DNA from 3 places in the Exiguobacterium sp. s160 genome. Region 3 is predicted to be linked to each of the others. Evidence: riboswitches for the same ligand, from Rfam matches in the RefSeq annotation. Region 3 holds a riboswitch; each other region holds the start of a gene.
What was found. A riboswitch is a leader RNA that binds a small molecule or an ion and turns the genes downstream of it on or off. The one in region 3 is predicted to bind S-adenosylmethionine.
Positions count from the first base shown of each region.

Region 1: another riboswitch for S-adenosylmethionine. It lies ahead of metK (methionine adenosyltransferase); the one in region 3 lies ahead of mtnK (S-methyl-5-thioribose kinase).
Region 2: another riboswitch for S-adenosylmethionine. It lies ahead of KNO86_RS02195 (MetQ/NlpA family ABC transporter substrate-binding protein); the one in region 3 lies ahead of mtnK (S-methyl-5-thioribose kinase).

Region 1 is NZ_JACSKK010000001.1:854,561-865,300, reverse strand. Features, by position in the region: gene KNO86_RS04470 (iron-containing alcohol dehydrogenase) at 1-71, shown strand, start outside; gene KNO86_RS04465 (glucose-6-phosphate isomerase) at 178-1,530, shown strand; gene ytkD (RNA deprotection pyrophosphohydrolase) at 1,630-2,103, shown strand; gene KNO86_RS04455 (alpha/beta hydrolase family protein) at 2,084-2,848, shown strand; gene pckA (phosphoenolpyruvate carboxykinase (ATP)) at 2,874-4,445, opposite strand; SAM riboswitch class I at 4,768-4,887, shown strand; gene metK (methionine adenosyltransferase) at 5,020-6,228, shown strand; gene KNO86_RS04440 (hypothetical protein) at 6,272-6,793, opposite strand; gene KNO86_RS04435 (GNAT family N-acetyltransferase) at 6,958-7,428, shown strand; gene KNO86_RS04430 (alpha/beta hydrolase) at 7,517-8,230, shown strand; gene mnmM (tRNA 5-(aminomethyl)-2-thiouridylate-methyltransferase MnmM) at 8,261-8,833, opposite strand; gene mnmL (tRNA modification radical SAM protein MnmL/YtqA) at 8,787-9,761, opposite strand; gene KNO86_RS04415 (MDR family MFS transporter) at 9,941-10,740, shown strand, end outside.
Region 2 is NZ_JACSKK010000001.1:418,735-429,474, forward strand. Features, by position in the region: gene KNO86_RS02150 (MalY/PatB family protein) at 1-669, opposite strand, end outside; gene KNO86_RS02155 (M48 family metallopeptidase) at 785-1,567, shown strand; gene KNO86_RS14740 (methyl-accepting chemotaxis protein) at 1,459-2,364, opposite strand; gene KNO86_RS02165 (hypothetical protein) at 2,522-3,820, opposite strand; gene KNO86_RS02170 (hypothetical protein) at 3,817-5,088, opposite strand; gene KNO86_RS02175 (DUF302 domain-containing protein) at 5,209-5,592, opposite strand; gene KNO86_RS02180 (Spx/MgsR family RNA polymerase-binding regulatory protein) at 5,754-6,149, shown strand; gene KNO86_RS02185 (methionine ABC transporter permease) at 6,180-6,842, opposite strand; gene KNO86_RS02190 (methionine ABC transporter ATP-binding protein) at 6,814-7,848, opposite strand; gene KNO86_RS02195 (MetQ/NlpA family ABC transporter substrate-binding protein) at 7,860-8,681, opposite strand; SAM riboswitch class I at 8,755-8,859, opposite strand; gene KNO86_RS02200 (iron-containing alcohol dehydrogenase) at 8,901-9,854, opposite strand; gene KNO86_RS02205 (aminotransferase class I/II-fold pyridoxal phosphate-dependent enzyme) at 9,912-10,740, opposite strand, start outside.
Region 3 is NZ_JACSKK010000002.1:330,127-340,866, forward strand. Features, by position in the region: gene KNO86_RS07555 (winged helix-turn-helix transcriptional regulator) at 1-284, shown strand, start outside; gene KNO86_RS07560 (VOC family protein) at 313-693, opposite strand; gene KNO86_RS07565 (GNAT family N-acetyltransferase) at 769-1,251, shown strand; gene KNO86_RS07570 (ABC transporter permease) at 1,267-2,268, opposite strand; gene KNO86_RS07575 (sugar ABC transporter ATP-binding protein) at 2,270-3,643, opposite strand; gene KNO86_RS07580 (sugar ABC transporter substrate-binding protein) at 3,643-4,722, opposite strand; gene mtnA (S-methyl-5-thioribose-1-phosphate isomerase) at 4,715-5,749, opposite strand; gene mtnK (S-methyl-5-thioribose kinase) at 5,746-6,897, opposite strand; SAM riboswitch class I at 6,980-7,082, opposite strand; SAM riboswitch class I at 7,288-7,389, shown strand; gene KNO86_RS07595 (2,3-diketo-5-methylthiopentyl-1-phosphate enolase) at 7,460-8,614, shown strand; gene KNO86_RS07600 (2-hydroxy-3-keto-5-methylthiopentenyl-1-phosphate phosphatase) at 8,611-9,261, shown strand; gene KNO86_RS07605 (methylthioribulose 1-phosphate dehydratase) at 9,258-9,875, shown strand; gene KNO86_RS07610 (cupin domain-containing protein) at 9,889-10,422, shown strand; gene KNO86_RS07615 (TerC family protein) at 10,461-10,740, opposite strand, start outside.

The DNA.
Region 1 (10,740 bases), on a different contig from region 3:
GTGGCGCATTCGGTCGTTTCCGTACACTCGAACGTGAAGATGTCGCGCACATCCTTGAACTCAGCAAATAAGGCAATTTATTGCCTATTTTGCAATAATGATTGAACGAATCTAGCGTTTCCGTTTATGATGGGTCATGTATGGCTCTTTTACGAGCGATTTAAAGGAGGAAATGACATGTCAACTGTACGTTTCGATTATTCAAACGCGCTCTCATTCGTAGGGAAGCACGAAATCGACCAAATGCAAGAAACGGTAAAAACCCTTCACTCGGTGATTCACGAGCGGAGCGGTGCCGGAAGTGATTTTCTTGGGTGGGTCGATCTTCCGACCGAATACGATCAAGACGAGTTCGCACGAATCAAAGCTGCGGCGGAACGAATTCGCGAGAATTCAGACGTTCTCGTCGTCGTCGGAATCGGAGGATCTTACCTCGGTGCCCGTGCAGCGATCGAAATGCTTCAACATTCGTTCTTCAACGTATTGTCAAAAGAAGAGCGCAAGGCACCACAAGTATTCTATGCGGGCCACAATATCTCTTCAACGTATATGAGAGAGTTGCTTCAAGTACTTGAAGGCAAAGACGTCTCAATCAACGTCATCTCAAAATCAGGAACGACGACAGAACCTGCGATTGCATTCCGTGTCCTCAAGCAGTTCATGGAAGATAAGTATGGTCAAGAGGGAGCGCGTGAGCGGATCTATGCAACGACAGACCGTGCCCGTGGTGCACTCAAGACACTTGCGGACGCAGAAGGATACGAGACGTTCGTGATTCCAGATGATGTCGGTGGACGTTTCTCAGTCCTCACGCCAGTCGGACTTCTTCCGATTGCCGCTGCAGGAATTGATATCGATGCGTTGATGGAAGGGGCACGCGACGCACAAAACGCCTACAGCTCACCAGAATTGGCTGAAAACGAAGCGTATCAGTATGCGGTCGTACGTAACGCCCTTTACGCGAAAGGCAAATCGATTGAGATGCTCGTCAACTATGAGCCAGCTCTTCACTATGTGTCAGAATGGTGGAAACAGCTTTACGGTGAATCAGAAGGAAAAGACAACAAAGGGATCTTCCCGGCGGCTGTCGACTTCTCGACGGATCTCCACTCGATGGGGCAATACATCCAAGAAGGTCGTCGTGACTTGTTCGAGACGGTCATTCGTGTGAAAGAAGTCCGTCACTCGATGAACGTCCCAGAAGACGCTCAAGATTTGGACGGTTTGAACTTCCTCGCAGGCGAAACGATTCAGTTCGTGAACGACAAGGCGACGGAAGGAACACTCCTCGCACACACTGACGGCGATGTACCGAACTTGGTCGTCGAATTGCCAGAGATGACACCGTATCACCTCGGTTACTTGTTCTACTTCTTCGAAAAAGCATGTGCGATGAGCGGATACATCCTCGGGGTGAACCCGTTTAACCAGCCAGGCGTCGAAGCATACAAAGCGAACATGTTCGCGTTACTCGGAAAACCAGGGTATGAAGAACAAAAAGCAGAGCTCGAAAAACGTTTGAATCAATAAGAAAACGAATCGGTCCGCGCGTCGGACCGATTTTTTTGTTTGAAACTGGGTGAAGACAAGGTAAAGTGAGAGTAGACAGGGGAAAGAAAGGGATGGACTATGAAGACATTCAAGGATTACTATCATAATCAAGTCGAGTTAAGCTTCACCCATTATCCGTTCTCAGACACGCCGCTCCACGTCTGGGTCGTCGCCCGATATGAAGACAAGTGGGTATTGACGAAGCATAAACAGCGCGGACTCGAGTTTCCAGGAGGGAAAGTCGAGCCAGGAGAACACGAGGACGATGCCGCCATCCGGGAAGTGTATGAAGAGACCGGTGGAGTCGTCAAAACGTTACGATATTTGGGACAGTACCGTGTGTTAGGTAGAGGTGATACGGTCATCAAAAACATTTATTATGCGGAGATTGAGCGATTCGAGGATCATCCCGCCATTGACGAGACAGATGGGGCTGTCCTGATCGATGCCTTGCCGGATAACTTATTGCGCAATCCACGCTACAGCTTCATGATGAAAGACCGTGTCCTACCAGAAACGATGAGGGTTCTCTATGATCAAAAACTGGTTTGACCGAATCGATGTGTTACCACCTTATGCGGGTTACCGGGTAACGCGAGGATGGTACACGACGACAGATGGGGAAGAGGTCGTAGCGTATTCGATTGAGCCGAAACGTTCAAACGGCCAAGTGTTGATGTACTTACGAGGAGGAACGGCGCGAATCGGGGATGTCCGTTTACCTCGTCTCATGCAGTTTGCATCGCGTGGCTTTCATGTCGTCGCCCCGGTCTATCGTGGCAATCACGGAGGGACGGGAAAAGAAGATTTTGGAGGAGAAGACTTAGAAGACGTGCTCTCGCTATTCGACCGTGTCCACATGAGCGGGCGACCAATCCACGTCCTCGGCTTTTCAAGAGGGGGCATGATGGCCCTCTCGCTCGCTTCTGAACGACCGGTCACGACGGTTACTTCATGGGCTGGCGTGACAAACCTCGAGTGGACGTATGAAGAACAGCGTTCGATGCGGAAGATGTTGCGTCGGATGACGGGTGGGGACCCCGAATCCGCAGAATCTGCGTATGTCGACCGTTCTCCGCTTTACAAGGAATGGGTCGCCCCGACACTGCTCATCCACGGTACGGACGATGAACAAGTTCGCTTACGTCATGCGACGGCCGTCGCTGAGAAATTAGGAGAACAGGCAGAGTTTTGGGTGCTCCCGTTCGGTCACCAGCTCCCGTTTTGGGATAAATGGGAGACGACCGAACAAGCGATGGATTGGATGTTGCGACAGGAAAAAGCACTGACTCGATAAAAAAATCGAGTCAGTGCTTTTGGTGTTAGATGACGAGTGGTCCGGCTGCGATGACGGACTCACTTGCTTTCGTGAAGCGATTGAAATTTTCTTTAAATTTCATGGCGAGTGCTTTTGCCTCTACGTCGTAGCGAGATGGGTCGCTCCACGTATCTCGTGGATTGAGCACGTCACTCGGTACACCATCTATGGCTACAGGAATCTCGACATTGAAGATGTCGTGCTTCATCGTCTCTACATCACGAAGCTGACCGTTGACGGCGGCATTGACCATCGCACGCGTATAGGCGAGTTTCATACGTGAACCTTCGCCGTATGCTCCACCTGTCCAGCCCGTGTTGACGAGGTAGACATCCACATCGTGTTCTTCAATCAATTTACCGAGCATATCCGCATAACGTTCTGGAGCGAGCGGAAGGAACGGTGAACCGAAGCAAGTTGAGAACGTCGCTTGTGGTTCTGTGACTCCACGCTCCGTACCAGCAAGCTTAGACGTATAACCAGACAAGAAGTGGTACATCGCCTGTTCTTTCGTCAACTTGCTGATTGGTGGCAAGACACCATACGCATCGGCCGTCAAAAAGACAATCGTGTTCGGATGACCGGCACGTGATGGGAGCATCGCGTTGTCGATAAATTCAATTGGATATGCCGCACGCGTATTTTCAGTCAAGGAAATGTTCTTGTAGTCCGGTGTACGATCTTCATTCAATACGACGTTTTCAATCAATGAACCGAAGCGGATCGCATCATAGATTTGAGGTTCGTTCTCACGCGACAAGTTGATCGTCTTCGCGTAGCAACCGCCTTCGATGTTGAAGACCCCATCCGGTGACCATCCGTGCTCATCGTCTCCGATTAAGTGGCGCTGTGGATCAGCTGAAAGTGTCGTCTTCCCAGTTCCCGACAACCCGAAGAAGAGTGCCGTTTCGTTTGCATCGTTGACGTTTGCCGAACAATGCATCGATAAGACGTTTTGCTCAGGTAACAAGAAGTTCATGACGGAGAAAATTGATTTTTTAATTTCGCCACCGTATTCTGTTCCCCCGATCAGAATCGTGCGCTTGGCGAATGAAACGAGAATGAACGTCTCTGAATTCGTACCATCTACTGCAGGATCTGCTTTATAACTCGGTGCATAGATCACAGTGAACGGGTCGAACGCACCTTTCGTTGGCCATTCGCGTAAAAACAGCTGTTTTGCGAACAGACTATGCCATGCATATTCCGTAATGGCACGGACCGGTAACGTGTAGTGCTCATCGGCACCAGCAGACGCTTCGAGGTAATAAAGTTTGTCTTTCTTTTCTAAATGGTTCAGTACTTTGTCGAGAAGTGCTGAAAACTTCTCTTCCGCGATCGGTTGGTTCACTTTTCCCCAATCGACAAGGTTGTTGCTGACTTCATCTTGGACGACGAATTTGTCTTTCGGTGACCGTCCGGTAAAAGCACCGGTGCTGACAGATAAAGCCCCGTCTTTTGTCAGTACACCTTCCCCATTTTGGATGGCTTCTTCCACCAGTTCTGGAACCGTCAAGTTCCGTTTCATGTCGGCACCATTAATTAATTCTTCGATTTTCAGGAGCGTTGTCGCCATCCTGAATCCCACCTTTCCCCTAAATAGATGTGGATGAAATCCGCATACTTCCGCGATTACGATTAATCAGTATGACATTTTTAATTATATGTGACACACTAATTAAACACAAGCGTTTCTTCTCTTTAAGTAAGCGCTTTCTTACAAAGACAGTTTATCACATTCTCTTATCACAAGGTGTTAAAAAACAGAAACGAATTAAAAAAATGTTTGTCGATTCACAAACAGAAATGTTTTGCAAGTCGGTGAAAACTTTTACGAATTCGTCCGATTCCCTTGACATAATCGAGTGTCATTTATATGATGGTTTTCGTAACGGATACTCTTATTCTGAGCGGTGGAGGGAACAAGGCCCTACGAAGCCCAGCAACCGTCCGACATGAAGTCTTGTGCGGAAAAGGTGCTATCCTGAAGCGAAGCCATTAGCTTCGAACGATAAGAGGGTAAGGAAGAACGATTCAACCTTTCCCCATGTATGTCATCGGGGGAGGTTTTTTTCATTACCGTCCCAAAGCAACGCGTAAGGGGAACGAGTACCGTCCACATATCACCCTTATTATAGGAGGTTTTTTGAATGTCAAAATTGAACCGTCGACTTTTTACTTCAGAGTCGGTTACTGAAGGACATCCAGATAAAATTTGTGATCAGATCTCTGACTCGATTTTGGATGCCATTTTAGCGGAAGACCCGAATGCCCGTGTTGCGGCAGAAACGTCTGTCACAACAGGTCTTGTACTCGTAGCTGGTGAAATCACAACGTCAACTTACGTGGATATCCCGAAAGTTGTCCGTGAAACAGTCCGTGAAATCGGATACACACGCGCGAAATATGGTTTCGATGCGGAAACATGTGCCGTCTTGACGTCGATTGACGAGCAATCAGTAGACATCGCGCAAGGTGTCGACCAAGCTCTTGAAGCACGTGAAGGTCAGATGACTGAAGAGGAACTTGATGCAATCGGTGCAGGTGACCAAGGTCTCATGTTCGGATATGCGACAAACGAGACTCCAGAACTCATGCCGCTTCCAATCTCATTGGCGCACAAATTGTCACGTCGTCTTGCAGAAGTTCGTAAGAACGGTACGCTTGCTTACCTTCGTCCGGATGGAAAGACGCAAGTAACGGTTGAGTACGATGAGGACAACAACCCTGTTCGCATCGATACAATCGTCATCTCGACACAACATGCAGAAGAGATCACACTCGAGCAAATTCAAGAAGACTTGAAAAAGTATGTCATCGAAGCAGTCATCCCAGCTGAACTCATCGATGCTGAAACAAAATACTTCATCAACCCGACTGGTCGCTTCGTAATCGGTGGACCACAAGGAGATGCAGGTCTTACAGGACGTAAAATCATCGTCGATACGTACGGTGGATACGCTCGTCACGGCGGTGGCGCATTCTCTGGTAAAGATCCTACAAAAGTTGACCGTTCAGCAGCATACGCAGCTCGTTATGTAGCGAAAAACATCGTTGCAGCAGGACTTGCGGATAAAGCAGAAGTTCAACTCGCTTACGCGATTGGGGTAGCACATCCAGTATCAATCGCTGTCGACACGTTCGGCACTGGTAAATTGAGCGAAACAGAGCTCGTTGAACTCGTTCGTGAGAACTTCGACCTCCGTCCAGCAGGCATCATCAAGATGCTTGACCTTCGCCGTCCAATCTACAAGCAAACAGCAGCTTACGGTCACTTCGGTCGTACAGATATCGAACTCCCATGGGAGCAAACAGATAAAGCAGCAGTTCTTGAAGAAGGCGCGAAGCGTTTCGCGTAATCAACAAAAACGACCTTTCCACGGAAAGGTCGTTTTTTTAGGTTCAAGTCGTTGGTGGTGTCTGTTTATGATCATTCGATGACGAATCAGTTGAAGTGGTTTCTTGTCCAAGCGCGGTATCCTTCGCTTCGACGACTTTTTCACCGATGTCTTGTAAATCAGATTTGGCTTCTTGGGCCGTCTCGACGATTTTATTGACGTCTTCTTTGACTGTATCGACTTCTCCGACAACTTTTTCATATACGTTTTGAACGTCTGTTGAGACTTCCTGAATCTTGCCGGAAGCGGTCTTCACCTGTTCAATCACTTGAGATGCTTTCCCGGCTGGGTCTTGTTTGACTTCATTCACGATGCCACCGACCGAAGATTTTGCATTCGTAAGCGATTGTTTCGTCTGCTCCCGATTCGAGGAGCTAAGTAAGGCGAGGAGACCACCGACGAGGGCACCGAGTAGCATCCCGGTCACAACGCTGATTTTTGGACCCCCTGCATCCAATTGATCAAATTGACGGTTCGGATTCTCTGTTTGTTCGATTTTCGGGTCATGCTCTAATTTTGGTTCCATGTTGTTCCACTCCTTCATGTGATTGGCATTGCTAGTCTTATACCCTAGTCGATTGCGGACATAACGTTTTCTTATGAATCGTCACGAAAAAGAAACGAATGGCAGGATAAAAAAGTGACGATAGGGAATGATACAAATAGATTGGCCAAAAGGGGGAAGCTGTCATGAACATGAGGGAAGCAGTTCCAAAAGATGCAGCATTAATTCGAACGATTGCACTTGCGACGATTTCAGAGGATGATTTGAATCGTTTGAAAGCGATGGAGCGCGCCTATCGACAAGAAGAGATTGTTCGAGCGATCAGTTCGAGTGAAGAAGCACGAGAGCAATACTTTATCGTCGGCGAGTTCGAAGAAAATGTCATCGGTTTTTGTCATGCCATCGATCGCGGTGACATGTGGGAGATGCTTCGTCTTTATCTTCACCCTGATTATCACCGAAACGGATATGGAGCAGCTTTTTTAAACTATCTCCAATCGAAAAAAGAACAACCGATGGAAGTGTACGTTGAAAATTCAAATGACCAAGCGATTGCGTTCCTTTTGCATCAATCGTTTAAAGAAGTGAATCGGGTCCAAGAAGAGGTATACGACCAGCCGATGGAACTCATTCATTTACGATATCATCCGAGCTAAGCCTCCAGACGGATTTTCTTCAAACATCAGTTGCGGCTGATGTTTTTTTGATACAATACACATAGTCCATAAATGAGGTGACGGCAGCATGACATATGAAGAAGTACGAAAAGGGGTCATCGTCATCGTGTACCCGCTACAGTTCACGTCTCGGATTAGTGAGAACTTTATTCGCCGACTCCAAGACGAGTACGAAGTAATTGTCGTCCGTGACCAATCGGTCGGATTGACGGCAGATGACCATAAACAGCTCATCAAGCGAGCGTTGCGTGAGGCAGGGCAATACAAACTACCAATCCACGTCGTGGCATTCAGTCTAGGGGCACTTTTCACGAACCGACTCTTGCAAGAGTATGATGTGCCGCTTGGGAGTTTGACGTATATCTCTCCTTTATTTGATTGGCATGCCACTCGTCAAATCGGCGGATTGAAACAAGTCGTCGCGAGTGCTGTCGACCGTTTCCGCCCAGACCTACCGCTCGGGATGATGACATTCACTGGTGGAGGCGAGGAATCGTCACGCTTCGGTGAGATCACGTATGCGCAATATCGTGAGATTGAAGAAGAAATCGTGGAACATCAAGAAGAGAAGAAGCACTTACCACGACTTCCGCTTGCTTGTTTCTATGCACCGGACGATCAATTTGCAGACGTGAAGTTGACGTTAAACGTCTGCCGGAAGATTGGTGGGGATCAAGTGTACATCCGTCGGTTGGAAGGATTCCCGCATTTTGGATATGAACGTTTGAACACCAAGTTTGCGGAGACATTGATGACGTTTTATGAATTGATTCAAGAATGACAGAAGGCGACTCGAATGAGCCGCCTTTTCTTATGCGCGTTTTTCAATCGCCACGATGAATGGGGGATGATTGATTTGGTTGATGAAACCGTAGCGGAGGACGCCGGCCTGTTTTTGATCGAGCGACTCCACATAATGAAGCACTTCATCCCGTTCGACTTTTCCGCTCTCATGCCCATGATAAATGACGATGACGATGATGCCACCGACGGTCATGACCTCTAATAATTGAGATAATGCGGCAATCGTCGTATTCCCATGTGTCGTAATGGATTTATCGCTTCCTGGTAAATAACCTAAATTAAAGACAGCAGCGGTGATAGGACGTGTCTCATTCGCGACGACCGCTTGAACCGTGTCGTGACTATCATGAATGACGGTCACCCGTCCATCGAGACCAGCTTCCTGTATACGTGCGCGTGTGGACGTGACCGCTTCTGACTGGATATCAAAGGCATACACATGACCCGCTTCACCAACTGCATTCGCTAAAAACAGCGTGTCGTGTCCGTTTCCGGCGGTCATGTCGATGGCGACATGTCCTTCTTCGAGGTGGTCATGTAATAATTGTTTTGCAAACGGTAGTACTCTCATTAATCCCATACATCTCATCCTTCTTTTTTCCTTGGAAAGAATCTCGTCGTTCCAATTCTGCACGGATCTTGTTTAACACCTGCATCTTGTGACGACTCCATAACGGACCAATCAATAGGTCAGGTGGGCCGTCCCCGGTCAAACGATGAACGATGACCTCGGGAGGTATACATTCGAGCTGATCACAGACGAGAGAGACATAGTCATCTTCCTCCATCAAGTCGAGTAGGCCTTTTTCGTATTGACGGGCGAGCGGTGTATGTTTCAAGACGTGAAGTAAATGGATCTTGATTCCTTGTATGTCCATTTTAGCAACTTCTCGGGCTGTGTCGAGCATCATCTCGAGTGTCTCACCGGGTAAACCGTTGATGATATGAACACAGACACGGATGTTGTGGCGTCGTAGTTTTGCAAGACCGCTCAAAAATGTCTCGTAGTCATGTCCGCGATTGATTTTTTTCGCCGTCGTGTCATGGATGGTCTGAAGGCCGAGCTCCACCCAAAGCGACGTTCGTTCATTTAATTCTGCTAAATAAGCGACGACGTCGTCTGGCAAGCAGTCCGGACGTGTCGCAATCGAGAGACCGACAACGCCTTCTTCTTGAAGTGCAGGTTCGTACAACTCACGTAACCGTTCGACCGGCGCATACGTGTTACTGAATGCTTGGAAATAAGCGATGTAGTTGGCGTTCTTCCACTTTCGGTGAAGACGGGCCTTCACTTCGGCAAATTGAACGGGAATCGGATCGCAAGCATTTCCTGCAAAGTCACCACTTCCGTCGTCTGAACAGAACGTACATCCTCCCTTTGAGACGCGCCCGTCACGGTTCGGACAGGTGAATCCGCCATCGAGCGGGACTTTGAACACCTTTCCTCCATATTCTCGGCGATACGCCTCGTTCAATGTATGATATCGGTTTTGACCAAATGGATTCATTCAACATCTCTCCTTCCTTGCTCATGCTATCACAAATGAAAAATGACAAAACTTCATAATAAGTAATTTTTCTTGACACTTCTTTGGCATTCGTTTAGGTTTGATAAGGAAATCTTGTCGATTCGGCCATTTGTGCCGATTTTTTTTGATGTGAAAGAGGAATGAAAGGAGGACTTGGTGTGAACAATAAAATGCCAATTTCGGTATGGATTCTAGTCATTGCGATGGCGCTCAATACAACGGCGGCGTCTTTTTTATGGCCATTTAACACACTGTATATTCATGATTTTTTAGGTGAGTCGATGACACTTGCTGGGGTGGCACTTCTTGTGAACTCCGCACTCGCAATCGTCGGAAACTACATCGGGGGGACATTATTTGACCGAATCGGTGGAAAGATGACGCTCATGATTTCTGTCGGTTTGTTGCTTGCGAGCTCACTCGGATTTTTACTGTTCCACGCCACGTTCTTCGGCTATTTGGTGTGGCTTGGTATGATTGGGTTCTCAGGTGGACTCGTCTTTCCGACCGTTTACGCGTTTGCGGGACTCATCTGGCCAGAGGGTGGACGCCGTTCGTTCAACGCGATTTACGTTGCGCAAAACGTAGGTGTCGCACTCGGTACGGCAATGAGTGGTCAAATCGCGCGTTTGAACATCGAGTGGATCTTTTATGCGAACTTCTTCTTGTCGGTCTTATTTGTCGTGGTCCTTTTATTTGGACTTCGCTACTTGAAAAACCCGGCACGTCCTGTCGTTCAGTCACAGTTAGAGGCAGCCGCCACGACCCTCTCGAGCGCAACGATGAAGTCGATGTGGTATGTCGCCGTCGGTTACGCCGTGCTTTGGTTCGTGTACGTTCAGTGGCAAGGGACGATTGCCGTTCATTCGAAAGACCTTGGTGTCACAATCAGCCAATATTCACTGCTTTGGACGGTGAACGGGGCGATGATCGTATTCGCACAGCCGTTACTCAACCG
Region 2 (10,740 bases), on a different contig from region 3:
GACACGGGGGTCGAGTGAGCCGATTGCATTATGTTTGTGAGAAGGGAACGTCAAATCCGCATGAATCTCATCTGCGACGACGATGACATCATATTGATTTGCAAGCTCGACGACCTTTTCCAGTTCTGCTCTCGTCCAGACACGTCCGACCGGATTATGCGGAGAACAGAGCAAGAAGAGCTTCGCTTGTTTCATCGCTTCCTCCAAGGCGACGAAGTCCATCTCGTAGCGTCCATCGTTCTCTTTCAACGGTGCATCGAACACCTGTCGTTTCGAACCAACAACGAGTTCATGGAACGGTGGGTAGACGGGTGACTGAATGACAACACCATCCCCGACTTCCGTCAATGCCTCGACGATATGTGTCAATGCGGGGACGACCCCACTTGAGAATAAGACATGCTTCGGATCAATCTCCATATCGTGACGTCGCCCGTACCAAGACCGAACCGCTTCCTGCGCTTCAGGCGCAAACAAGGTATAGCCGAATTCTCCTTGAGCGGCCTTCTTTGCGAGTGCCTCCGAAATAGACGGTGCTGTACGGATATCGATGTCGGCCACCCAGAGCGGCAACACCTCTTCTGACAGATGGAACCAACGCTCCAATCCATCCCACTTCACTGAGTTCGTACCAGTGCGTTCAAGTTGTTGTTGTAAAATTGATTTCATGTTCATCCCTCCTCCTCTTACTGTATCAAAGTTGATTCGACTGCGTGCCAAAAAAGCATGGCAGTTTCTTGCCGACTTCGTTATACTCAATCGAGAAATAGAGAGGAGGTAATGTATGAACGTCAACATCGTCAGACATAAACGAAGAAAAAAAGCCGCATTTTATGTCACACCAAATGGCATCGAGCTACGTATCCCAGCACGTTTGTCAAAACGAGTCGTCAATCGCATTTTAGAAGAGCACGACTCATGGATTCGTCATACATGCCACAACCTTCCGAAACAGACGTCTGTTCTTGATGAGGGGCTCGTCTTTCATGGAAAAAGCTATCCGACCAAAAAAGATGATGGCACGACACTCAGACATGACGGTTCCTCATTTTTCGTCCCGAGGACATGGGGCGAAAACACTCTGTCTAAACATTATGAGGCATGGCTACGCGAACGTGCACTTGAATATGTGACCGAGCGGGCACCGACTTACGAAAGAATCTTAGGCGTGAAAGCGAAAAAGATTCGGATCGGTCACCAAAAGACACGTTGGGGGTCATGTAGTTCAAATGGGACCATCTCCATCAACGTCCGCCTCATGCTCGCACCAAAAGAAATGATGGACTACGTCATCGCTCACGAATGGGTGCATCTCGTCCACTTCGACCATTCTGCCTCATTTTGGAACACGTTACGTACAATATATCCAGAAACAGATCAAGCGAAAGCTTGGTTGAAGCAGAACGGCCATACATTACAGCTCAAAAAACCGACTGACCCATCAAAGGGTCAATCGGTTCATAAGTTAGAAGTGAACGTGTCAGCCGTATCATGTAATTCGGCTGCGGCCTGCTCGAACGCATGGAATCGATCCATCGTTTGTTCCATCGTCTTTGCACTCAACTGAATTTCTTGATTGGATGCGGTGACACCTTCTACAATTTTTCGTAGTTCAAAGTTCATCCCTTCCGTATTTGAATTGACGTCGACGACCGCACGTTCAACCATACGTGAGAGATTCCGCACTTCCGTCGCCACGACATTAAATCCAAGTCCATGTTCACCGGCGCGAGCGGCTTCGATGGCGGCATTTAAAGACAATAGATTCGTTTGTGCGGCAATCTCTTTGATGGACAGTGCGATTTTCGCGATGTCATCTGCTTGACGACGCAAGTTCTGAAGGGCGTGAAGGTTTTCCGCTGCATCTTTAGCAAGCCGTTCAATCGTCTCGTTCAATACTTTCGTATCTTGCATACCCGTCTTCGCCCGTTCATCGAGCACATCGGTCATCGATTTGAAGCGATACGCATAATCCTCAATCACCTGTTGCCGCTCCGTGATATCCGATGCGATTTTGACGACACCGACGACATCATCTCCTTCAAAGATCGGCATATACGTCGCCTCGAGCCAAATGGTTTCCCCTTTTGCATTCTCTCGCTCCACTTTATCCGAGAAACTGAATCCGCTCCAAAGTTTCTCCCAAAATGCCGAATACTCTGGACTATTGACAAAGGATGAAGGACAGAACAAGTGATGCTGCATGCCGATCATCTCTTCGCGTCTATATTTCATCGCTTTTGCGAACGTATCGTTCACATCGACGACCCGGCGTTGACGATCAAATCGGATCATCGCCATATTCGTCTCGATGGACCGGAATACGTCATCTGAATGGATCATTTTCTGGTTCAATGTACTCATTAAAGATAGCAACCTTTCTTCTTCGTAGGATATTCGTACCAAATCGTGAACCTCAGTGTAACGTATTGTGAAGCAATCCATTGCATCCTTTTTATACAGAAGGTCAATATCTTAAGTTTGAAGTATTTACCAAATGAAAAGGCGCCAACAGGCACCTTTACTCTTTCAAGTCTGGAAAATAGCTGAAGAATGTCTCTGCTCCTGTGCTCGACAATTTGAACGTCTGCTTTCGCTTTGGATCGGTTAAGTACACATCCACCTTTTTCGAGCGTCTCTGAAAGCTTAATTGAAACTCCTGACCGACCCACCCGTCGATGATCGTAAGCAGCGAATACTCCTCTATCTCCCCTTCTCGCTTGACCGGCTCTGCCTCATCGATTGCATCCATCAAATCAGACATGTCGATTCCAGCAGCCCGCAGCACGTTCGGGTAATCAATCGTTGCCTTTCCGTTCAAAGGAGTCTTATGGACGAACACGAACGGACCACTTGGTACGGCGGGATTCGATTCTATGTCCGCTTCGATCGATTCATTCGTCGCAAATTCGTGGTCCGTGTAGGTGAGACGAACATCTTTCGTCACACGTTTGCCATCCTCAATAAAAGAGAACGTGTAAACCGGTGTCTCGACACCTGGTTCGAGCGATTCTGCTTGCAGTACCCGCTCGACTTTGAGCCCTTCAAATTGCTTTGGTTGCTGCTCAGGTTGCCAATAATCATCTTTTGTTATAAGGACAATCGGGTCATAGGAAAGTAACCCACCTTCCGACTTAGCGAAAAAGTAAGCCTCTTTGGATTGTTCATCGTAGCCGAGTGCGATTGTCATGCTTCCCATTTGCGCGTGATAAGGTTCAATGATTGAGAGCGGAAAGATCCCTTCGTCCTCTCCGATGGTTAAATGGATACTTCCATTCAAGGAAGGGGTCACTTGAATCATCGTTCCGTCAATGAGATGGACGGGTACCTCGAAAACATCGGAATAATCCCTTTCCTCCACACTCTCTTCTTGTTCCCCAGTCCCATTTGCAATTGTCGGATTACTTGGGATGGTGACACCTTCAGAAGCCTGTACAAACGAAGGGAACTTCTCAACAAGTCCGACTCTCATCTTTGGAGAAAAGCCGTCCTGACAAATGACATAATTCTGTTCGCCTTTTACATACGTCACTAGCTTATAGGCGTGAGCATCGTAGTCCGAAATTATGGTTTTTCGGTTCAAGACATACGAATGATAGACCGTGACGTCCTCATTAATTTGGGGAACCGAGTCGTCGGTGCATGCAAGGAGTAAATCGCTTGCCCACGTCTCCGGACCAGTAGTAAAGCTGTTCGAGTTCATGTCTCGTACATCCCATTGTGAGGGCATATGGTCCAGTTTGACGACCTTTACCTCTTCACCACCACAACCCGATAAAATTCCAACTGTACATAACGTGAATAATAGTCGTTTCATCATGATTTTTCGTACTCCGGGAAAATATCCAAGAACACTTCCGCCCCTTTACTAGATAATTTAAATGTCTGATCGCGAAGCAGGTCTGTCAGATAGATGTCGATTTTTTTTGACCGCTGTTTATAGCTGATTTCAAACTCTTGCCCTTTCCATCCTTCCGTCAACGTCAAGTATCGATAGTCTGCAGGTTCACCCTTACGGCCGACCGGTTCTGCCTCCTTCAATACTTCCATGACTTGTTCAGATTCTTCCGTCGAGATTTCGATAAAATCAGGATAAGTGAGTGAATTCCCGTCAAACGGTTTACGGTGCGCAACGACTCTTTGACCGTCTTCTTGGTCCGGCATCCACTCTTCAAGCATCGAATCGGGTTCTTCGCCTTCTTTCAGCAACGTACCTTCAATAAAGCGAACCGTCATCGTTTCAGTCACGGGTTCGCCATCTTCTATGTAGTGGAATGAATATAAGGGAACCGCTTCTCCTTCTGTTAGCTCTCCAGGTTCGACGATGGTGTCGACGCTTATCTTATCAAATGCCTTTTGTTCTATTGACGCAGGTTCCTCTAGTTCTTCAAACTGTAATGGTTGATAAACAAAGCGTTCATTGAATGAAAAAAGAATATACGGTTGAGATGTTTTTCGATCGAGTCCGATGGCAATCTGTCGATGCGGCATATCGATTCCGGTCGGTTGAAAACTAGTGAGCGAATGTCTCGTCGCTTTACCATCGAGTTCTAGTTCAAGCTCTCCGAATAGAGCCGGTTCAATTTCAAGTAATGTATCTCGGAACGGGATGATGTCGATTTCATCGATGTTCAGTTCGTCTGTTTTCACTAGCTTATCCTTTGAGGGTGAAGATGTTTGATGAAGGCTAGGTAATCGGGGGACACTGATTCCTTCAGATGTATTTACAAAGTCCGGGAACTTATCGATCGTCTCCGCCATCCATTGATTCGTATAATCTTCGCGACAGACAACATATCGTTCGTCACCTTCTAAATAGGTAACTACCTTCATCGAGTACGGATCCATGGATGACACGACTCCCTTTCGCCCTGCAAACACTGTCTGGTATACAGTGACATCACCTTTTAGCTCCGTCGTTCGTTCGCCCTCACATGCCTCGAGCACTTCTTTCGTATCGTGGACTTGAACAAGTTCTCCTTCTTTCGTATAACTCTCGAGATTCCATTGATTCTCTATGTAATCCAGCTGAATGACTTCTATATCAGATGCCCCACATGCGCTTAATAATGAAGCACTAAGTAACATCATTATTCCTCTTTTGTACAAAATATCCCCTCCTGTAATCGTACCATCCAATTTTACCATTATCTAACTGTCCTATACGAAAAAAATCCGCCCATGTTTCATGAGCGGATGGTACATCGTTTATTTACTTTGGTCGATCGCACGTTGCAGTCTAGATTCGACGTCCGCTGCGACGGCTTGTAGCGATTTGTCGTCAATGAGACGAATCAACGTTGTCGGTTTCGGCATGCCGATTTGTGTGTGATTGTCCTTTTCGAACACGGCGATTTTACACGGGAGGAAGTAGCCTCCCTCTAACTGTTGTGACAGCACTTCTTTTGCCGCCTTCGGGTTGCACACTTCTAAGATGCGATACTTTCCTTCAATGGCCTGCCCTTTTTTCTCTAACGTGTCGCTCAAATCAAAGTCCCATAATACACCGAATGACTCATCTTTCAGCGCTTCTCCAAGACGGGCGATGACGTCCTCAACAGTACGGTCAGACTGTACAGTATAATCAAACATCTTCATTCCTCCTTATGTGATTCCTCTTGAAATCTGTACCCGAACGAAGTCGCTTTCAATCAAAAAGAAACTGTATGTGATTTGAAACATAATCACGAAACGTAACGTATAAAAAGAGATAATAGTTAGAACCAAACTGATGTAAAGGAGAAGTGGTTGTCGTGACGGTCACGGTATTCACGCATACGAGCTGCAGTTCTTCCAGAAAAACGATTGATTGGTTGCGGGAACAAAAGATTCCCTTCATCGAAAAGAAATTGACAGACCAAGGCTTATCCTTTGGTGAATTTAAAGAAATGCTAAGTCTGACTGAGAATGGGACGACCGACTTGCTGTCGGTACAGAAGAGCGTCTATAAACAAGCGGCTGAGAAACTCGACGAGATGTCGATCCGCGAACTGTACAGTTTTGTCGCATCAAACCCACAAATCCTGAAGAGTCCGATTGTCTTCGACCATCATCGCATCCAGGTCGGTTTCAGTGAGAAAGAGATTCGGACGTTCATTCCTCGGAATGACCGCATCGCTGAACTAAAACGGTTGCTCCACAACGCATAAATCGTGTCGCCAAGGCGACACGATTCTTTTTTAGGCTCGTTTTAATTTAGCTGCCAATCGGTTTCCGAATGACTGAATCGATTGAACAAGCAGGATAAGGACAAAAATCGTCACATACATGACTTCCGGTTCGAAACGAAGGTGTCCGTATTGATACGCGATATCTCCAAGCCCACCGGCTCCAACGAGACCTGCCATGGCTGTCGCACCAATCAACCCGATCGTTGCAATCGTCAATCCGAGAACGATGGAAGAACGTGCCTCACGGATGAGGACGTACCAGATGATTTTTCTCGTCGAGATGCCCATCGCCTCATACGCCTCGATGACCCCGCGGTCGACTTCAAGAAGAGCAGACTCCATGAGCCGCGCGATGTATGGGGCGGTGAAGACGATGAGTGGTAGAAGTACACCTTGGACCCCAATCGTTGTACCCATGATGAAGCGTGTGAACGGCAAGATGAAAAACAAGAGAATGATGAACGGAATCGAACGGATGACGTTGATGACGCTCGATAATCCACCGTACACAAATCGGTTCGCGAGACGTCCGTTCGGTCTCGACAGTACGAGCAACGTCCCGAGCGGTAGCCCGATCAGTGTCGAGATGAGGAGCGCGATGCTCGTCATCGTCAACGTTTGAATCGTTCCCGTCCAAATCAGGTCACCCCAGTCTGTCCAAAACTGTTGCATGGTTCGACACCTCCCTTACGTGTACACCGCTCGTCTTCAAATAACGGACGGCGAGTTCTGTTTGATCATGGTCTCCATCAAGGTGAACGAGCAAGTTCCCGACGAGACCGGCTTTCAATTTCTTGATGCCGCCCCCAATGATGTTCGGTAAAATCCCGAATCGTTTCGTCAACTGGGCGAGCACCGCTTGTTCCGTTTGACTACCGATGAATGATAAATGAACGAGCGTGCCTCGCGACTGTAATTCCGACACCACTTCTTCCGGAACATCGAGATTCGTCTTCAAGAACCGCTGCGTCGTTTCGTGTCTCGGGTTTGAGAAGACATCCAACACGTTGCCTTGTTCAATGATGTTGCCGTGATCGATGACGGCGACCCGGTCACAGATCCGTTCAATCACTTCCATCTCATGCGTGATGAGAAAAATCGTTAATCCGAGCTCTCGGTTGATCTCGAGCAACAATTCTAAGATCGACTCGGTCGTTTCAGGGTCGAGGGCACTCGTCGACTCGTCGCTGAGCAGGATGTCCGGTTCATGTGCGAGCGCTCGTGCAATGGCGACGCGCTGTTTTTGACCGCCTGACAATTGTTCCGGATAATGGTTCCGATGTTCAGATAAACCGACGATGTCGAGATAGCGGTCGACCCGTTCACGGATGACATGCTTTCCGAGCCCTTCGAGGCGGAGCGGGATAGCCACGTTTTCTTCTACGGTCGCCGTCTTTAATAAGTTGTAATGTTGAAAGATCATACCAATTCGCTGACGTAGCGAAGAGAGTTCTTTTTTCTTTAATTGTGTGATATCTTGTCCCTCAATCTCAACGACACCTGCTGTCGGGCGCTCTAATAGATTGATCATTCGGATGAGTGTACTCTTCCCGGCACCGCTTCGCCCGATGATGCCGAAGATCTCTCCTTTTTCGATTGTGAGGGAGACGTCGTCGAGCGCGGTGATCGTATCTCCATTGACGTGAAATTGCTTGGTGATTTGTTTCAGTTCAATCATCAAATCCCTCCTCAGAACGCTGGTACGACAGATCCATTGAATTCTTCTTCGATGAAGGCACGTACTTCATCCGAATGGTAGTAAGACTTCAATGTCTCAACGACCTCATCTTCTTTGTTGGCCGAGCGGACGACCACATAGTTCGGATATGGGTTGTCGACCGTGTCCTCGTGGAACAGGGCATCCTCGTTGATGGAGAGACCTGCTCCCATCGCAAAGTTCGTATTGATGGCTGCAAGGGCTACTTCCGGTAGCTGTGTGGGAAGCTGCGACGCTTCAAGCTCGATGAATTCTAAATTGAGCGGGTTTTCTGCGATATCTCGTTTTGTTGCTTTATCCGTCAAGCCGTCCTTCAATGTGATGAGGCCAGCAGTTTCATACAGACGCAAGGCACGTAGTTCGTTCGCCGGATCGTTCGGGACGGCAACTTTATCTCCTTCTTTTAAATCCTTGATATCTGTCAACTTCTCAGAATAAAGACCCATCGGGAAAGCGACGGTCTTGAAGACATCGTCAATTTTATACCCCTTGTCTGACTTTTGAAGTTCGAGGAACGATAACGTCTGATAACTGTTCACATCTAGGCTTCCCTCGTCTAGTGCCGTATTCGGTGTGTTGTAATCGTTGAATACTTTGATATCAATCTCAAGTCCATCCTCTTTCGCGAGTTCCTGTACTTTCTCTGCAATCTGCTCGTGTGGGCCACCGGTCACGCCGATCGTCAGTTCTTCCGTGCTGAGCGTTTCGCTCGCCTCGGATTGCCCACAAGCTGAAAGTGCGATTGCTGCAAGGAATGACGAACCTGCCAAAAGTGTTTTTTGTTTGATATTCATGAATAGTTCCTCCTCCAATTGAAAAGCCCGCTACTCACGAAGAGCGGCGGGCACGACAAGTGAAAGTCGGACACGCTCATCTCCCAGACGTCTCGTCTGTTGGAATTAGCACCATGATCATAACTGATCTGGTTGCCGGGTTTCATCGGGCCAGTCCCTCCACCACTCTTGATAAGCAATCGGTTCTATTATTTTGTTATTATATTACTGATAAAAGCATTATTTGTAAACCACTTCTTGAAGATTGATGAGAATTTCTTTTAACTGCTCTGAATCTTCAAGATTCCGAATCCCTTGAATCGTGATTTCTTCGACGATCGAAGTAACCAACTCTTCGACTTGATCAGGACGAATCCCTAGTTGTGTAAGTGAAGTCGGCGCATCGATGGATTGAAGCCAGTCCTCGAGCAGGAGGGTGTCATCGGATCTAATCAACCGTTCTTGAACAATCAATCCGAAGCCAACCTTGTCACCGTGTAGCCACTGATGGGTCGAATCAAAGCGACTGAGTGCATTATGAACAGCGTGCGCGACCGCAACACGCGTGCCGGCATCCCCGAATCCACCAACCGCACCACCGACTGCGAGGACATGGTCGACGAGATATCGGATGTCTGGCCCATAATGACGAAAGTTCTGTTCATGAATCGACAAGTCCATCAATTCCCCGCACTGCGCAGCAAGTGATAACCCTGACTGAATCCCTGCGTCCCTTGAAGTCGTCCCGCTAATATATCGGGACTCGAACCACTTTGCGACCGTATCAATCACGCCAGCCTTGAAATAGTCATAAGGCGATTCACGTAACAGTCGTTCATCTGCGATGACGCGCTCGATGACGACCGGAAACGTGTCATAGCGAGTGTAAGACCCTTCCTCAGTGTAGATGACGCTGAGTGGTGTGAAAGCGGCACAGTTTGACACGAGGGTCGGGACGACAATGAGCGGGACCGACTGGGTGAATGCAATCCGCTTCGCCGTATCGATCAATTTACCTCCGCCGACGGCAATCCATACGTCGGGTCGATAGGCATTCAAACGATTTATTTCTTCGTCTGAACATTCACCGTAAAATCGTACACTCGGAATTTCTGCTAGACAAGGGGATACGCGTACCGCTTCACCGTATCCGTTCAATCCTCTTAAAATGAGTGCCTCCCGATTCCCGATCACCGTATGAAGGTCCTCGAGCGCATCATGCGAATGGTCATTCGAGCACGGCCTGACGAATCACAAATGTACCTCCTCATAGGCTACAAACAGTCTCTCAATCCGTTCCACCGCTTCATCAATCTTCTGTTCAGACGATACGAGACCGAAACGGATGTGGTGCTCTCCCTCTGTTCCAAAGAAGTAGCCTGGTGTGACGGCGACCCCTGCCTCGTGGAGTAACTTTGTCGAGAACGATTTTGCATCCCCCTCAGGCACTTTCGCCCATACAAAGAAGGAACCCTTCGGTGCCTCAATCTCCCACCCCGCCCGGCGTAACCCAGTAATCAATCGGTTTCGTCTTGTTTCGTAACGTGAGGCTAGGTCATCACGTAAGTCACGTGGGGATTCTAACGCCACGATTGCTGCCTCTTGAATGGCTGAGAAGACAGACACATGGACGTGATCTTGATATGTATTGATGGCTTCGATGATATCGGAGTTCCCAACAGCAAAGGCGACTCGCCACCCCGACATATTGAACGCCTTCGACATCGTGTATACTTCAATCCCAATTTCCTTCGCACCATCTGCCTGAAGGAAGCTCGGGGGAACATAACCGTCGAACCCAATGCTTCCATAAGCAAAATCATGGACGACCATCACATCATGCTTCTTCGCAAACGCGACGGTCTCTTCAAAGAATGCCGGCGTCGCGACAGCCCCAGTCGGATTGCTCGGGTAGTTCAAATACATGAGCTTTGCGTGTGCCGGGTCGAGTGTTGAATAGTCAGGAAGAAAGCCGTGTTCCTCTTTTAACGTCAAATCGATGATTTCCGCACCAGCCAGACGCGCCCCCGAGATGTAATCCGGGTAACCCGGGTTCGGGAGTAAAATCCCGTCTCCCGGT
Region 3 (10,740 bases):
GCGCACTCGAGATTATCGGCGGCAAATGGCGCCCTCAAGTGTATTGTACGCTTCAAGATGGACCGCTCCGTTTTTCTGACATTCAACGGGCGATTCCTGACGTCAGCCGAAAAGTGTTGACCGATCAATTGCGTGAACTCGAACAGCTCGGTATGGTTCGCCGTGTCGACTATTCGACCGAAAAGCACCTCCATGTCGAGTATTCATTAACTGAAGATGCTCTCGGCCTTCAGCCTGCCATGAATGCCCTTTGTTCATGGGGAGAGTGCCACGACAACAAATAATCCCGAGCCACATGGCCCGGGATTATTTTTATGAAGCGAACAGACTGATCAAATTCCCATCCGCATCGTACAGGATGGCGTAACGTTGTCCCCAGAACGCATCCCATGGAGCTTTGTGTGACGCATAGCCTTGTTCAAGTACCGTGTCATATAATCGGTCGAGCGCCTCACGACTTTCACATAAGAAGGCAAGCTCGATCCGATGCCCGTCTGCCTGTTTCCATTCCCCGTATACTGATTCGGCCACTTCTACCGTATCGAACGCGAGACGCACGCCTCCTTCGTCAATCTCTACATGCGCTTCCCCGTTCATCGCTTCTGGAATCTCAAACCCAAGCGCCCGATAAAAGTCGAGCGACCGCTTCATATCCGTCACGACGATCCCGACCATGTCCAACTTAACTGCCATCACGTTCCCTCCCCTTGTTTTCATGATACGATTTGAGTGTAGCATGACCACTTCCATTAGAGACGAGGAATTTTTATGAGCCATACGTTTCAACCACTCACCCAAGAGCAAGCCGAATTAATCGCTTTCAAGTGGCGCTATGAAGGCGACTACGCGTTTTACAATATGGATGCCGACGAAGAAGATCTCGCCTCATTTTTAGATGCGGATGAACGAGGTGATACAACGTTCGCCATCCTTGAAGCGAGTGAGCTAATTGGCTTTGTCACGTTGGACTTCGAATCAGCGGATGCTGCCTCCATCGGTCTCGGCATGCGCCCTGATTTGACGGGGAGCGGCAACGGACATCGATTCCTCACTTCAATCCTTAATTGGATCGAGGCGACATATGGGACTCGAACAGTGCATCTTGCCGTCGCCACGTTCAACAAGCGAGCCATCCGTTTGTATGAATCACTCGGTTTCCTCCCACAAGACACGTTCATGCAGGAGACGAACGGTGGTGTGTATCCGTTTCTCGCAATGACGCGTGAACAAAGCGAACCCCCGAACAACTGATGTCCGGGGGTTTTGTCATGTCCGCTGTTTCTTTTGAATATAAGAAAGACCGAGCGCTCCAATCAAAATCGTCCCTTTGACGATGTCTTGTGCATAATACGGTACGTCCCACATCGTCAGCCCATTCAAGAGAATCCCGATTAAAATAGCTCCAATCAATGTCCCAATGACATTCGGACGCCCCGTCCCAAAGACGGCATAACCGATATAAGCAGCCGCAACGGCGTCCATCAAGAGGGGCGCCCCAGCCGAAACTTGCCCCGTCCCGATTCGAGATGCGAGAATGATGCCGCCGATGGCCGCAAACAATCCACTGAGCACGTAGGCATACAACTTGATGCGATTCACGGCAATCCCAGAGCGGCGTGCCGCTTCTGCGTTCGACCCGACGTAATAAAACTCACGCCCGGTACGTGTATACGTTAAAAACAGATGAGCCCCAATGAAGAACAACAGCATGAGTAGGGCGACGAACGGAATCGGACCGATTGTTCCTTGTCCAATAAATAAAAAGGATGGAATGAAGCGTCCTGGCGCCGTCCCCCCTTCAATCGGCATGTTGTCATAGATGGAGAATCCTTTCGTATACGTCAATTGAATCCCGTTAATGACGTACATGATGGCGAGTGTCGCTAGTAAATCCGGTAACCGGAATTTGATCGTGACGAGCGCATTCAATAATCCGACGAGAATCCCGAGTGCGAGCGGAATCAGTAGGGCGACGAGAAGCTCTTGTCGATGAAGGACAAGGCTTGCCGCTGCCCCGATTGTCGCGAGACTCGCCGTCGACCCGACCGATAAGTCGAAACCGCCAACGATGAGCGAAAACGTGACGCCGAGGGCAAGTAACGACACGATTGAAACCGATTTGATGATGTCACTAAAGTTTGCATACGTCAGAAATTGATCGTTCGTCACGGTAAAGACCGCAATCAAACCAAAGATTGCAAGTAACGTCCCGTGTTGACCGATATGACCGCTGATTCGTTTTCGTTCCTTGACCACTAATTGTGCCATGTCATGCGCCTCCTTTCTCTACAAATTGTCCACGGTCGAGCCAAAGAATCCGATTGGCGACCCGTTCAAGTTCATGTCGCTCACTTGACGTGAACAACACGGTTTTCCCTTGTTTCGCGAGTGCAATGACGCGTTCATACACATCTTGCTTCGCTGCAATATCAATTCCTTTTGTCGGTTCGTCGAGCAGATAGATATCTCGGTCGTCGAGTAGCCATTTGCTAAAGACGACCTTCTGCTGATTTCCACCACTCAGCTCACCGACCGCTTGTTTCACATTCGCATAGCGAACGCGAAGCGATGCCAATACGTCAGAGACACCATCGGTCTTTCCTGCGACAGAAACCACGTTCCGCTCAATCGTTTCGTCTAGAAATAATCCGTGACGTCGTCTCTCCTCTGGAACGAGCGCAAACCTTGCGCGTACGGCGTCTGTCGGATCTTTGATCACGTATGTTGTTCCGTCAACTGTGATGGATTGACGAAGCCCAGAAAGACCGAACAAGGCTTCCACCAGTTCCGTCTTCCCGCTTCCCGTCAACCCTCCAATCCCGAGCACTTCCCCGCGGTACGCTTCAACGGAGAGATTCGTACCGAACGCAGGGAGGGTCAACTGCGCGGATAAGCGAATCTTCTCTTCAGGGATTGCCTTCTCCTGTGTCCCTTCAAATGTCGCCCCACTCAAAAAGGTTTGAACGGCTTCCGTAGAAAGGGTTTGAAACGGTCCCTCATATACAACGCGTCCGTCTCGAAGAAACGTAGAGGTCGAGGTGACGCGCGTGAGCTCATCTGATCGGTGCGTGACCAACACGATGCCTACCCCTTCTGCCGCCAGCGTTTGTAATAATTCAAGCAAGGCAGCGGCATCCGTTTCCGACAAGGCAGCGGTCGGCTCATCGAGTAATAAATACTTGGCATCACTCTCGAGTGCCCGGGCGATGAGAAGACGTTGCTTTACGCTGAGCGGATAGTGACCGGCCGGACGCGTTGGATCGATGTCTAAACCGACCCGGGATAGCACGTCTTTTGCCTGCTGTTTCAACAGTTGTGGGCGAATCCGCTTCACCGTCTGCCATGGGAGAACATTTTCGTATACAGGCAAATCCAAATAGAGCGCATCGTCCACTTCTTGCGATACGGTGATGATGCCTTGACGAATGGCTTCCGCCGGTGTGAGACGGATGGTTGTCCCATCGATGGACAGCTCGCCGGACGTCGGTTCGACCGTTCCGTTCAGCAGTTTGATGAGCGTACTCTTACCCGCCCCGTTCAGACCGAGGAGTCCATGAATGTCTCCCGGTTTTAGGCTGAACGACAGTTGATTGAGTACGGTCACCTCACCGTACTGTTTCGTGATTCGTTCCAAGCAAATCATCAGTCCGTCTCCTTCATCCAGTCCGACCATGCCGCATTCGACTCACCCCAACCTTTAACGTACTGTCCGAGGTCATTCATCGTGACAGGCTCATCCGGCAAGACGTCACGGTCGACTAAATACGGATCAACCGAGTGAATCGAAGGGGTTTCTTCCCCGACCACTTTTTGATAAGCGTAACGGACTTGAATGCGACCAATTTCAGCAGGATCTGTCGCGGCCGTCACGCCCCACGGACTCCCGTCCTCTTGCATGAGTTGTAGGTCTTCGTCACTCAAGTCAATCCCGTAAACCGCAATTTCGTCACGTCCTGCTTGCTTGATGGCACGGCTCGCCCCTTTGGCGAACTCATCCCACATCGCAAACACCGCATCGATTTCGCCTTCCGGATACTTCTTTAAAATTGCCTCCATCTGACTTTGTGTATCGAGCGCTGTATTGTTCGTCGCCGAACCAAATTTCGCGACTTCTTGGATGCCCGGGTAACGTTTCAAGAACGCGTCATAAATCGTATGACGACGTTCCATCGGCGTGAATCCGCCGACCCAGATTGTGACGATGTTCCCTTCCCCGTCCAAATCTTCAGCAAGTGCTTTGAGTAAGCGCCAAGCGAGGGAATAATCATCTTGATCGATGACCGTCACCCCTTCATTCGTTAAATCGTTGTCGAATGCGACGACTTTGATGCCCTTATCGAGCGCCCGTTGAACAGGCTCTTTCAAGGCATCGGCACGTCCGTGGTCAATCAAGATCACATCGACGCCTTGTGTTGTCGCCGTATCGACGTAACTCGCCATCTTCGACAAATCATTATCGGCGTTGTACACTTTCACGTTTCCTCCGAACGCTTCGACTTGCTCGGTCACCCCTTCGATATATTGCGAAGAAAATGTCCCAATCGACATTTGCATGACGAGTGCGACCTCTAGGTCTTTCGGAAGCGTCTCATTTGAGACGCTGACTGTTTTTGTCTCCGCTTTATTTGTTGTCGCGGTCGTTTTCGGTTGCGCCTGTTCGTTCGTGCATCCGGCAAGCGCCAGAATGACGGTCAACAGGAAGAAGATGATTTTTTTAGACATATGCGTTTCCTCCTACGTGTTGTACAATGACCGACTCGGTCGGTTCGAGCACACCCGTCTCTGTGATCAGACCGGTGATGAGTTCTGGTGGGGTCACATCAAACGCCGGATTGAAGACGGTGATGCCGACAAGTGCCGTCGGGTGTCCCCCGATATGGGTCACTTCATGTGCGTCCCGTTCTTCGATTTGAATCGTGTCGTCTGCTTCCAAATCAAACGTCGAATGCGGGGCTGCCACATAAAACGGGATGCCGTAATGCTTCGCCAAAATCGCGAGTTGGAGTGTCCCAATCTTGTTGGCCGTATGACCGGTACGAGTGATGCGATCCGCCCCGACGATGATGGCATCGATTTGTTTCGTCTGAATCGTCCACCCCGCCATATTATCCGTGATCAATGTGACGTCGATGTCTGCTCGGTCGAGCTCCCATACCGTCAACCGTGCCCCTTGAAGCAGTGGACGAGTTTCCGACGCGAACACACGAAACGGGATGCCCCGCTCTTTTCCGACATAGAACGGTGCGAGCGCGGTACCGTACCGTGACGTCGCTATGGCACCGGCGTTACAAATCGTCAACACGTTCCCTCCAGCAGGTAACACGGTCAACGCATGTTCACCAATCGTGCGATACGTGGCCACGTCTTGTTCATAGATTTCAATCGCACGCGCTTTGATTGCTTTTGCGATCTGCTCAAAGTCTTCCCCCACATTCAGTCGAAGGAGTGATTCGATGACGTGTTGTAAGTTGACCGCTGTTGGTCTTGTCGCAATCAACCGTTGACCAACCTGATTCAATTGGAGATGAAAATAGGGATTGTCTTGCAGGCGTGACGCTTCTTTTGCAAGGACGAACGCACCGAAATAAGCGATGGCCGGCGCACCCCGGACTTGAAGCGACTTGATCGCCTGTTCGGCCTGTTCGAGCGTCAACACTTCGATATAGCGCTCTTCTTGCGGCAACAGCGTCTGATCTAAAATCGTCAACACTTCCGTGTCGGCATCGAAATGTATACTTTGCACACTCATACCCGCACCTCCGATAGAACCGGGATCAGCTGATCGATGGATTGAATCTGATGACGCTGTTTGATGAGACGCGTGCCAAGTTCTAGGGCGTGACGTTTCCGTTCGATCCGAAGGTCGTCTGGTAATGTTTCTAAGTCAGCAACGCCCGCTAGACCGACCGTCCGACGAATCAATTCGCAGCCTGCGTAGCCGATCGCATCACTCAAAATCGATGGCAACAGTTCGTCCACGAATCCTACTGTGTTGAACGGCTCGACCGCCTGTGTGAAGCGGGTGCGGAACGTTTTTTCGAACGTCTCCCACAGAGTGAGCACTTCTGTGAAGCGTTCGAACCGCTTCAACGGATGTGCATACGTCGAGAACACCAAATGGGCGATGATTTGACCGATGTCAAAACCGAATGGACCGTAAAAGGCAAACTCAGGATCGATGATTTTCGTTTCCTGACGCGTCGCAAAAATGCTTCCTGTATGTAAATCCCCATGTAGCAACGCTTCATGTTTGGTCACGAACCCAACCTTCAATTTCGTCACTTCAATTTTCAAGGCGAGATCTGACCACAGCTGCTCCACGTCCGGACGAAGAGCCGTTTCGATTTGATTCGATTCTGCATCACGATACGGGTCGGTGAAGATCAGCTTTTCCGTGATATCGCATAGCTCTGGATTGTAATACTCTTTTTCGATTTGTTTCTTGGCGAGCGGTCCTTTCGCATAGTCAGACGTCGCAAACAACGTCTCCCCGAGGAATGTACCGACGTGACGCGCCAAATTCGGATAGCTCTCTCCTTTTAGGAAGCCTGTCCGGACGATTTCAAAAGCTGACAAATCTTCCAAAATCGTATAGGCGAGTTCACGGTCACTACCGAGTACATCCGGTACGAATTGTGGTACGACTTTTGAAAACTCACGGAGGGCCAGTTGTTCAATCCACGAACGGTCAAGCGTGAGCGGCCAACTCTCTCCAACAACTTTTGCGTACGGCAACGCCTGTTTCACAATCAATGACGTTTCTCCTTGACGAATGCGAAAGACGAGATTTAAATTTCCATCTCCAATTTCCTCACATTCTGCAATCCCCTCTTCTAGTAACCCCAACTGTCGAACGTGTTCGACGACACTTTGTTCTGTAAACGCCTCATAAGCCATGATGATTTTCCCCTTTCTTGAATCTATGCATGAAAAAAGCCCCTTTCTCCGCGAGAAAGAGGCACACCCAAATTGGTTGTTCCTCTCATCTTTCAGACATATGTCTGGTGGATGTAGCACCGTGCCAAATGGTCGGTTGCTGCGGCGTCTTAGGGCCAATTCCCTCTGCCAACTCGCGATAAGAGTAAATGATGTAATTGTGTTTGACGTGTTGAGACGAATATTACGGACTAGGCACGCTAGTTGTCAATCCTCTATTTTCGATCGACTCCCTATTTTTGACACGCATATATAGAAACATTATTTTTAAACTTTTTTTCTCAAAAAAAGGAATTGACGAGTGAGCGATTCTATGTAAAAATTCAATTAAATTTCACAACTTCACAACTATTCTTATCAAGAGCAGACGGAGGGACAAGCCCGATGATGTCGCAGCAACCGACCAGTAATGGCACGGTGCTAATTCTTGCAGCTATCGCTGAGAGATAAGAGTTCATTGTTTTCGAATGACCTCTTGCCTTGGCATGAGGTCATTTTTTGTTTGACCTGAAAGGAGGAACTTATGGGAGTCATCGCAACTTATGAAATCAAACATACCGATCACGTCGAACGCGTGGCTGAGAAAATCGCACATGAGCTGACCGTCGGGACATGGACCGAATTGAACCATCTCGAACAGCATCAACTACAGGCATTCCGCGGTGAGGTCATCGATACCTCCCAACAGGAAACGACGAGTCGCTTCTCGATTCGTTACCCGCTACATAATGTGACGCCGGACTTTTCATCCATTCTGACGACGACATTCGGAAAGCTGTCGCTCGACCCAAACGTCCAACTTGTCGACCTATCGCTCCCGAATGAGCTCGCATCGGACTTTCCGGGTGCCGCATTCGGTGTTGAAGGGGTCCGCGACATCCTTCAAGTACACGACCGACCGCTCGCCATGAGCATCTTCAAAGGTGTCATCGGCCGGGATCTCGACTTTTTGGCGACACAGCTCCGTGACCAATTCAACGGCGGAATCGACCTCGTCAAAGACGATGAGATTTTATATGACAATCCGCTCACCCCATCGCTCGAACGGGCTCGAATTGGAGCATCGATCATTCAAGAACATCAAGAATTGACGGGTCGTTCCGTTCTATACGCCGTCACGTTGAGCGGACCCGTTTTCACCTTACGCGATCAGGCAAAACGTTTGATCGAGGCAGGCGCGACCGCATTTTTGTTCAACGTGTATACGTACGGGCTTGACGTGTTACGAGAGCTCGCCAAAGACCCTGAGATTCACGTCCCGATTTTGGCACATCCTGCTTTTGCGGGAGCGTTGACCGGATCGATTCGTCATTCCCTCCTCTTTGGGAAACTGATTCGACTCGCCGGGGCGGACTTGACGCTCTTCCCGTCGCCATATGGTTCACTCTCGACACCGAAAGACGAAACACAACAGATTCAAACGTATGCGACGGAATCCCATTGGACGAAACCGATTCTGACTGTCCCGTCTGCCGGGATTCACCCAGGACTCGTTCCGGATTTGATTCGTGACTTCGGAACGGATGTCGTCATCAATGCAGGCGGTGGGATTCATGGGCATCCCGACGGTGCGGTTGCTGGAGCGAGGGCGTTCCGCCAAGCAATCGATCAGGTAATCGGTAAAACGAGCGAGACCGATGCGTTATCGACTGCGCTGAATGCGTGGGGTGCGCGATGAGTACGCACGTCATCTGTGATTTCGACGGAACCATCACGGAAGAAGATAACATCATCGTGTTGATGCGACGCTTCGCCCCACCTGAATGGGTCGAACTCAAAGATGGTGTTTTGAACCAAACGCTCTCCATTCGAGAAGGCGTCGGTCAGATGTTCAGCCTGCTCCCGAGTCATCAGGAGACTTTGTATCGCGACTTTCTGCAGTCGACCATCACGCTTCGAGCGGGGTTTGTCGAGTTTTTGCAAGAGATACAATCACAGGGTTTTCGATTTGATGTCGTCAGTGGAGGCATGGACTTTTTCGTCCATCCGATTCTAGAAGGTCATGTCGCACCGGAACACATCTACTGCAATCACGTTGATTTTTCAGAAGCGACAGCGCGCGTCACATGGCCTCATTCATGTGATGCCCATTGCTCGAACGATTGCGGATGTTGCAAGCCGACGATTGCCCGACAGATCGTCTCACCTACCGACACGTTAATCGTGATCGGGGATTCCGTCACCGATTTTGAAATCGCCAAACGCGCCGACGTCGTGTATGCGCGCGGTCAACTGATTTCGCTATGCGAGGCGGAAGGAATTCACTATGTTCCGTTCGAGACATTCCATGACATTTCAGCTTATATGAAAGGAGTGAACGTATGACTGTACAAGAACGATGGGTCGAACTTGCCGACATTAAAGACGAGCTCGCCGCACGGGACTGGTTCCCCGGCACGAGCGGCAACCTGGCAATCCGCGTATCGGACGACCCGCTGACGTTCCTCGTGACAGCAAGCGGTCGTGATAAACGAAAGCGTACGGATGAAGACTTCGTTCTCGTCGATGCGACCGGTCAATTGATTGGAGAACACTCAGGCAAACCGTCCGCGGAGACGTTGCTACACGTCGAAATCTTTAACAACACGAACGCAACCTGTTCCCTTCACGTGCATACGGTCGACAATAACGTCATCTCGGAGCTTTATGCAGCAAAAGGTCATGTTACGTTCACGGGTCAAGAAATCATCAAGGCACTCGGCCATTGGGAGGAAGCGGCAATTGTCCGGATCCCGATTGTCGAGAACCATGCGGATATCCCGACGCTTGCCCGTGCATTTGCCCCACATGTTACAAGTGATGCCGGTGCTGTTCTCATCCGGAACCATGGGATCACCGTTTGGGGCGAAACGCCCGCTGCGGCAAAACGTTATTTAGAGTCATATGAATTTTTGTTTAGCTATTCATTAAAATTACGCGCCTTAGGCGTCCATTCATAAGGAGGAATTCAACATGGCAACGATTTATTTTCAACAAACCGAAGAACGTGTCAGTGATCAACAAGAGGTACGTGACTTTTTAGAATCACGAGGCATCCTTTACGAAGCATGGGACATCGCGAAATTACCGGCTTCCCTTCAAGAGAACTATCAACTAACAGACGAAGACAAAGCCGTCATTTTATCGACGTTCCAAGACGAGATTCAAGACGTATCGACGCGACGTGGTTACCAAACGGCTGACGTCATCTCCTTGTCCGATGCGACGCCGAACTTAGACGAACTGCTCGTCAACTTCCAAAAAGAACATCACCATACGGACGACGAGGTTCGTTTCATCGTCAGTGGTCACGGCATCTTTGCGATTGACGATGCAGAACGCGGTTACTTCAATATCGAGCTCAATCCGGGTGACCTCATCTCCGTACCGGTCAACACACGTCATTACTTCACATTGCAAGAAGACCGCCAAGTCGTCGCCGTTCGTATTTTCGTGACGACCGAGGGCTGGGTGCCGATTTACGAAAAAGAGAATGTACAGGCATAAGAAAAGGTCTCTCGCTTAAAAACGAGAGACCAATTTTTTTAATGTTTGACCGCTGTCGGTTTCGATGAGAACCAGCCCCATGTCGCAATCCCGACCATGACTGACCAGAAGAAGATGGTCCAAGCTGTCGAGTGGACGAATCCGTCTGGGAGTCCCATGAATTCGAACGGCGTACCGGCAATCAATTCTTTGAACCCTGGGTGCTCGAGTACGAGAACCGTCAATTTGACCCCGACCCAACCGACGATGATGAAGGCGGCCGTTTCAAGTGTAGGACGTTGATGAAGCAATTTGACGAAAATACGTGCCGCAAATCGC